Linked DNA regions of Modestobacter italicus. Each later gene encodes a partner of the first gene's protein in a complex. Links are inferred from orthologs where the notes say so. Each region holds a gene or a part of one and is shown on either strand. Other genes may lie near its edges. The genes, in order: rpsB and rpsT.

What was found.
Region 2: rpsB (region 1) and rpsT share a complex: the UniProt entries of both Bacillus subtilis proteins name them as parts of the 30S ribosomal subunit. The link is inferred for Modestobacter italicus from one-to-one orthologs.

What each region holds. Positions count from the first base shown.
Region 1 is NC_017955.1:4,382,170-4,385,309, reverse strand. The notes cover bases 273-3,102. They hold rpsB (30S ribosomal protein S2), read left to right. Parts: upstream 273-1,124; coding sequence 1,125-2,081; downstream 2,082-3,102. Other genes in these bases: pyrH (UMP kinase), read left to right, coding at 3,102-3,102; tsf (translation elongation factor Ts), read left to right, coding at 2,174-2,989; MODMU_RS20775 (M23 family metallopeptidase), read right to left, coding at 312-803; MODMU_RS20780 (DUF4262 domain-containing protein), read right to left, coding at 273-278. Outside these bases: more of MODMU_RS20780, read right to left, coding at 1-272; more of pyrH, read left to right, coding at 3,103-3,140.
Region 2 is NC_017955.1:1,718,572-1,721,808, reverse strand. The notes cover bases 114-3,040. They hold rpsT (30S ribosomal protein S20), read left to right. Parts: upstream 114-1,410; coding sequence 1,411-1,671; downstream 1,672-3,040. Other genes in these bases: holA (DNA polymerase III subunit delta), read right to left, coding at 2,366-3,040; MODMU_RS08340 (RBBP9/YdeN family alpha/beta hydrolase), read left to right, coding at 1,762-2,355; lepA (translation elongation factor 4), read right to left, coding at 114-1,216. In the rest of the region: more of lepA, read right to left, coding at 1-113; more of holA, read right to left, coding at 3,041-3,237; MODMU_RS27595 (ComEC/Rec2 family competence protein), read right to left, coding at 3,213-3,237. UniProt on the Bacillus subtilis protein: Binds directly to 16S ribosomal RNA.

The DNA.
Region 1 (3,140 bases):
TCGGCGGCCTCGAACGGCAGCCCGACGACGATGACCTCGGGGTGGCCCAGCCCGCTCAGCCCCACGGTGTAGGACCAGCGCGGATCGCCCGGACCGCTCCCGCCGCCGTGCAGCACCGCCCAGCCGAACCGGTCGACGACCCGCCGCAGGTCGTCGAGCACCTGCGCCTCGTCCTGCGGCCCGGGGACCTCCGGACCCGGTGGCCCCGGGTCCGGCGCGTCCGGGCTCGGGGACGCGGAGGGGTCCGGTTGCGGGGTCTGCTTCCGTCGCCAGCGCACGCCCGGACGGTAGTGGGCGGCGCCGCCGTCCGGTCAGGGCCACGGCAGCAGCCGCACCCGCGGCGGCCGCAGCAGCGACAGCGGGTCCAGGTAGACCTCGCCGCGGCGCAGCCCCCAGTGCAGGCAGGCCTCGGCCGGGCAGCCGGCGTGGCCGGGGACGAGCAGCCCCAGCGGTGTCCCGCGGGCGACCGCCTGACCGGCGGCGACGGTGGGCTGCACCGGCTCGTAGGTCGTCCGGAGCCCGCCCGGGTGCACGACGCTCACCACGGGCCGCCCGGCGACCAGCCCGGCGAACGCGACGACCCCGGCGCCGGCGGCGAGCACCGGCGTCCCGGCGGCGCCGGCCAGGTCGACCCCGCGGTGACCGTCCGCGTAGGGCGTGGGCGGCGGTTCGAACGCGCGGGTGACCGTGGGGCTGCCCGGCAGCGGCCGGCCCCACGGCCCCGCGGCTGCCGAGGTGCCCGGCGCCCCGGCGACGAGGCAGCCGACGACGGCGAGGAGGACCAGCAGACGGGCGCGCAGCACGCCCCGACCCTGCCCGCGGGGCCGGTGCCGCGGGGCGCGCGGGAGCCGGCGGTGGACCGGCCACCTGCCTGGGGACGACCGGGGCGGAGCACCCGCCGGGAGCGGGTATGCTCGGCGCTGCGGTCCGTCTCCGACGGATCGACTTCGCGTGTCCTCCTCCCGCTGCTGCAGCGGGCAGTCGCCACCTCGGTCCCCCCTCGCGGGGGGTTCGGTGGCGCAGCCGGGCACCAGGGCGGCGCCCCACCGGGGCCGTCGCGACAACCGAGCAGCGCGGACCCGGTCCCCGGCCGTCCGCGCACGAGCACAGAAGGGCGGCGCCACGTGGCAGTCGTCAGCATGAAGAACCTGCTCGACAGCGGGGTCCACTTCGGGCACCAGACCCGTCGGTGGAACCCGAAGATGAAGCGCTTCATCTTCACCGAGCGCAACGGCATCTACATCATCGACATCCAGCAGACGCTGGGTTACATCGACCAGGCCTACGAGTTCGTGAAGCAGACCGTCGCCCACGGCGGTTCGATCATGTTCATCGGGACCAAGCGCCAGGCGCAGGAGGTCATCGCCGAGCAGGCGACCCGCGTCGGCATGCCCTACGTGAACCAGCGCTGGCTGGGCGGCATGCTCACCAACTTCCAGACCGTCTTCAAGCGGCTGGAGCGCCTCAAGGAGCTCGAGGACCTCGAGCAGACCGGCGCGCTGGTCAGCCTCTCGAAGAAGGAGCAGCTGGTCCTCTCCCGCGAGAAGGCCAAGCTCGAGCGCTCCCTCGGCGGCATCCGCGACATGAAGAAGGTGCCCAGCGCCGTCTGGATCGTGGACACCAAGAAGGAGCACATCGCCGTCGGCGAGGCGCGCAAGCTGAACATCCCGGTCGTCGCGATCCTCGACACCAACTGCGACCCCGACGAGGTCGACTACAAGATCCCGGGCAACGACGACGCCATCCGCAGCACCGCGCTGCTGACCCGCGTCATCGCCGACGCGGTCGCCGAGGGCCTGATGGCCCGCTCGGCCGCGCAGGCCAACGCCGGTCGCACCGAGGACGGCGCCGAGACCCCGGCCGTCGGCGGCGGCGAGCCGCTGGCCGACTGGGAGCGCGAGCTGCTCACCGGTGGTGACGCGGCCCCGGCCGTCGACGCCGCTGCGCCGGCCACGGCCACCGAGCTGCCCGAGACCCCGGCCGAGCCGCCGACGGTCACCGCGACCGAGGTCGCCCCGGTCGAGGGCGTGCCCGCCACCGGTGACCAGGACACCGGCACCCAGGGCGCCCAGAACGGCTGAGCCGCACCGGCGCCGCTCCCCATCGCCCACCGGGCGGGGAGCGGCGCCGCCGCACGTCCGCACCCCCGCAACTCCAGACCAGAGGAAGTGACATGCCTGCCTTCACCGCAGCCGACGTGAAGCGTCTCCGTGACGCCACCGGCGCCGGCATGATGGACTCCAAGAAGGCCCTGACCGAGGCCGATGGCGACTACGACAAGGCCATCGAGTTCCTCCGCGTCAAGGGCGCCAAGGACGTGGGCAAGCGCCTCGAGCGCTCCACGACCAACGGCGTCGTCGTCAGCCGCGACGGCGCGCTGCTCGAGCTCGACTGCGAGACCGACTTCGTCGCCAAGAACGCCGACTTCGTGAAGCTCGCCGAGCGCCTGCTCGACGTCGTGCTGGCCGAGAAGCCCGCCGACGTCGACGCGCTGCTCGCCGCCCAGGTCGACGGCCAGACGGTCGCCGCGCTGGTCGAGAGCGAGTCGGCCCGCATCGGCGAGAAGCTGGTGCTGTCCCGCTTCGCCGTCTTCGAGGGCACCACGGCCGTCTACCTGCACAAGCGGGCGACGGACCTGCCCCCGGCCATCGGCGTCGCCGTGCAGTACTCCGGCGGGGACGCCGACGCTGCCCGCTCGCTGGCGATGCACGTCGCCGCGGCCCGTCCGCGCTACCTGACCCGCGAGGAGGTCCCCGCCGAGGCGGTGGAGACCGAGCGCCGGGTCGCCGAGCAGACCGCGAAGGAGGAGGGCAAGCCCGAGCAGGCGATCGGCCGGATCGTCGACGGTCGGGTCAACGCCTTCTACAAGGACTTCGTCCTGCTGGAGCAGCCCTCCATCACCGAGCCCAAGCGCACCGTGCAGCAGGTCATCGGTGACGCCGGCCTGACCGTGGAGCGGTTCGTCCGCTTCGAGGTCGGCCAGGCCTGAGCCAGCACCACTCCACCGGCCCCGTTCCCACTCGTGGGGGCGGGGCCGGTGGCCTGTCCGCCCGATGGGGCAGGATCGGACCACGACGACACCGAACCGAGGGACCCCCCACGTGAGCGACACGACCGCCAACAGCAACCCGGAGGGCCTG
Region 2 (3,237 bases), 2.7 Mb from region 1 along the record:
AGACCTTGTCGATCTTCCCGGCCGGCCAGTCGCTGGGGTTGGTGACGACGACCTCGGACCGGTCCTCCATCACCACCCGGTACACGACGTTGGGCGCGGTGGAGATGAGGCTGAGCCCGCTCTCCCGCTCCAGCCGCTCCCGGACGATCTCCAGGTGCAGCAGGCCGAGGAAGCCGACGCGGAAGCCGAACCCCAGCGCGGCGGAGGTCTCCGGCTCGTAGACCAGCGCGGCGTCGTTGAGCAGCAGCTTGTCCAGCGACTCGCGCAGCAGCTGGTACTCGCTGCCGTCGATCGGGTAGAGGCCGGAGTAGACCATCGGCTTGGGGTCGCTGTAGCCGCCGATCGGCTCGGTGGCCGCGCGGTGCTGCAGGGTGACGGTGTCGCCGACGCGGGACTGGCGGACGTCCTTCACGCCGGTGATGAAGTAGCCGACCTCGCCGACCCCGAGCCCCTCGACCGGCTTGGGCTCCGGGGAGATGACGCCGATCTCCAGCAGCTCGTGGACCGCGCCGGTGGACATCATCTTGATCCGCTCGCGGCCGCTGATCCGGCCGTCGACCACGCGGACGTAGGTGATGACCCCGCGGTAGATGTCGTAGACCGAGTCGAAGATCATCGCCCGGGCGGGGCCGTCGGCGTCGCCGACCGGCGCCGGGATCTTGGCCACGATGGTGTCGAGCAGGTCGGCGACGCCCTCGCCGGTCTTGCCGCTGACCCGCAGCACGTCGCCGGGGTCGCAGCCGATGATGTTGGCGATCTCCGCGGCGTACTTCTCCGGCTGCGCGGCCGGCAGGTCGATCTTGTTGAGCACCGGGATGATCGTGAGGTCGTTCTCGATCGCCAGGTAGAGGTTGGCCAGCGTCTGCGCCTCGATGCCCTGCGCGGCGTCGACCAGCAGCACCGCGCCCTCGCAGGCGGCCAGCGACCGGGACACCTCGTAGGTGAAGTCGACGTGGCCGGGGGTGTCGATCATGTCCAGGACGAACTCGTCGTCGCCGACCGTCCACGGCAGGCGCACGTTCTGCGCCTTGATGGTGATGCCGCGCTCGCGCTCGATGTCCATCCGGTCGAGGTACTGGGCACGCATCTGGCGGCCCTCGACGATCCCGGTCACCTCGAGCATCCGGTCGGCCAGCGTCGACTTGCCGTGGTCGATGTGGGCGATGATGCAGAAGTTCCGGATCCGGGCGGGATCGGTGGATGCAGGTGTCGTCACAGTGCCGCCATCGTCCCACGCCGCGGGCCCGCGTCCAGCGATCGGCCGGGACGCGGCGCCGCTGCCCGGGTCCGCCCAGCGCGCGGTTGGGCCGTCGGCGCGGTGCTGGTATCTTGTGAGACCGGTCCGCAGGCGCCTCGCTGTGCCGTGGACGCACTGTCAGACATCCTCCTCCGAACACTCGAGGCTCACGCGTGGCGAACATCAAGTCCCAGATCAAGCGGATCAAGACCAACGAGATCGCGCGCCAGCGCAACGTCGCGGTCAAGTCCGCCCTGAAGACGTCGGTCCGGCGTTTCCGCACGGCCGCCGACGCCGGGGACAAGGAGGCGGCCACGACCGCGCTCCAGGTCGCCAGCAAGGCGCTGGACAAGGCCGCCAGCAAGGGCGTCATCCACAAGAACCAGGCGGCGAACCGCAAGTCGGCGCTGGCCAAGAAGGTCGCCGGCCTCTGAGGCCGAGCCCCCGCTCGTCGACGAGCCCCTCTCCCGTCCCGGGAGGGGGGCTCGTCGCTGTCCCGGCCCCCGCGTGTTCCAGGAGGACCCGTGCCGACTCCCGACCGCCGCTTCCTGGTGCTGCACGGCTGGCAGAACCGGCGCCCGGTCGGGCACTGGCAGTGGCAGCTGACCGAGGCGCTGCGTGCCGATGGGGAGACCGCGCTCTACCCGCAGTTCCCCGCACCCGACCAGCCGTCGCTGGCCTCGTGGACCGAGCTGCTGCGGGCCGAGCTGGCCCAGCTCGGCGGCGGTGAGCGGGTCGTGGTCGCGCACTCGCTCGGGTGCTGGCTGTGGCTCGCGGTGGCCGGCAGCCTGACCCCGGAGGAGCGCGTCGACCGGGTGCTGCTGGTCGCCCCGCCGTCGGCGGAGGTGCTGACCGGGTACCCCGAGGTCGCGGAGTTCGCCCTCGTGCCGCAGGACCGGCACGCGCTGGCCCGGGCGGCGGGCAGCACCCGGCTGGCCGCGGCCGACGACGACCCGTACTGCCCCGGCGGCGCGGCCGCCGCCTTCGCCGCGCTCGGGCTGGACACCGACGTGCTGCCCGGCGCCGCCCACCTCGACCTGGACGCCGGCTACGGGCGGTGGCCCGCTGTGGAGGCCTGGTGCCGGGACCCGGCGACCCGGCTGACGCCGCGGAGCTGAGCCGGCCCGGTCAGCGACCCGAGCGGAGCCGTTCCCCGCGACCGGCCGCGCCGGCGGCGCGGATCGCCACGATCCGGCGGACGGCCCGTTCCAGCGCGTAGTCCGCGCTGGCGGCGGCGCCCTTGACGTCGGCGTTGAGCTCGGCGGCCACCCCGATCGCCTGCTGCAGGGCGTCGATGGTCCAGCCGCGCGCCTGGCTCTGCGCCTTCTTGACCTTCCACGGCGGCAGCTTGAGCTGGCGGGCGAGGTCGCCGGTGTTGGTGGTGTTGAGCGAGGCGACCCGGGCCGCGGTGCGCACCCCGTCGGCGAGCGCATCGGCGATGAGCACGTGCGCGACCCCGCGGTCCAGCGCCCAGCGCAGCATCTCGATCGACCCGGCCGAGTCCCCGACCAGCACCCGCTCGGCGACGGTGAAGCCGGTGACCTCGGCCTGCCCGCGGTGGAACCGGGCGACCGCGTCGGCGTCGACGACCCCGCCGAAGTCCGAGACCAGCTGACTCGCCGCCGCGGAGAGGTTGCGCAGGTCGTTGCCGACCGCCTCGAGCAGCGCGGTGGCCGCATCCGGGGTGATCCGGCCGCCGGCGTGCCGGACCTCGTTGCGCACGAAGGCGATCCGCTCCCCCGCCGAGCTGATCTTGGGGCAGTCGTCGACCGCCGCCCCGGCCGCCCGGAACGCCTTGAGCAGCGCCTCGTTGCGCTTGCCGCCGTTGTGCACGACGACCAGCGTGAGCTCCGGGTCGGGGTCCTTGGTGTAGCTGATGAGCTGGTCGGCCAGGGCGCCGGCGGCCTCGTGCACCCCGGTGACGACGACCAGCCGGTGGCCGCCGAACAGCGAGGGTGCGAGCACCTCGGCCAGGTCACCGATCGGGAGGCCGGCCGCGG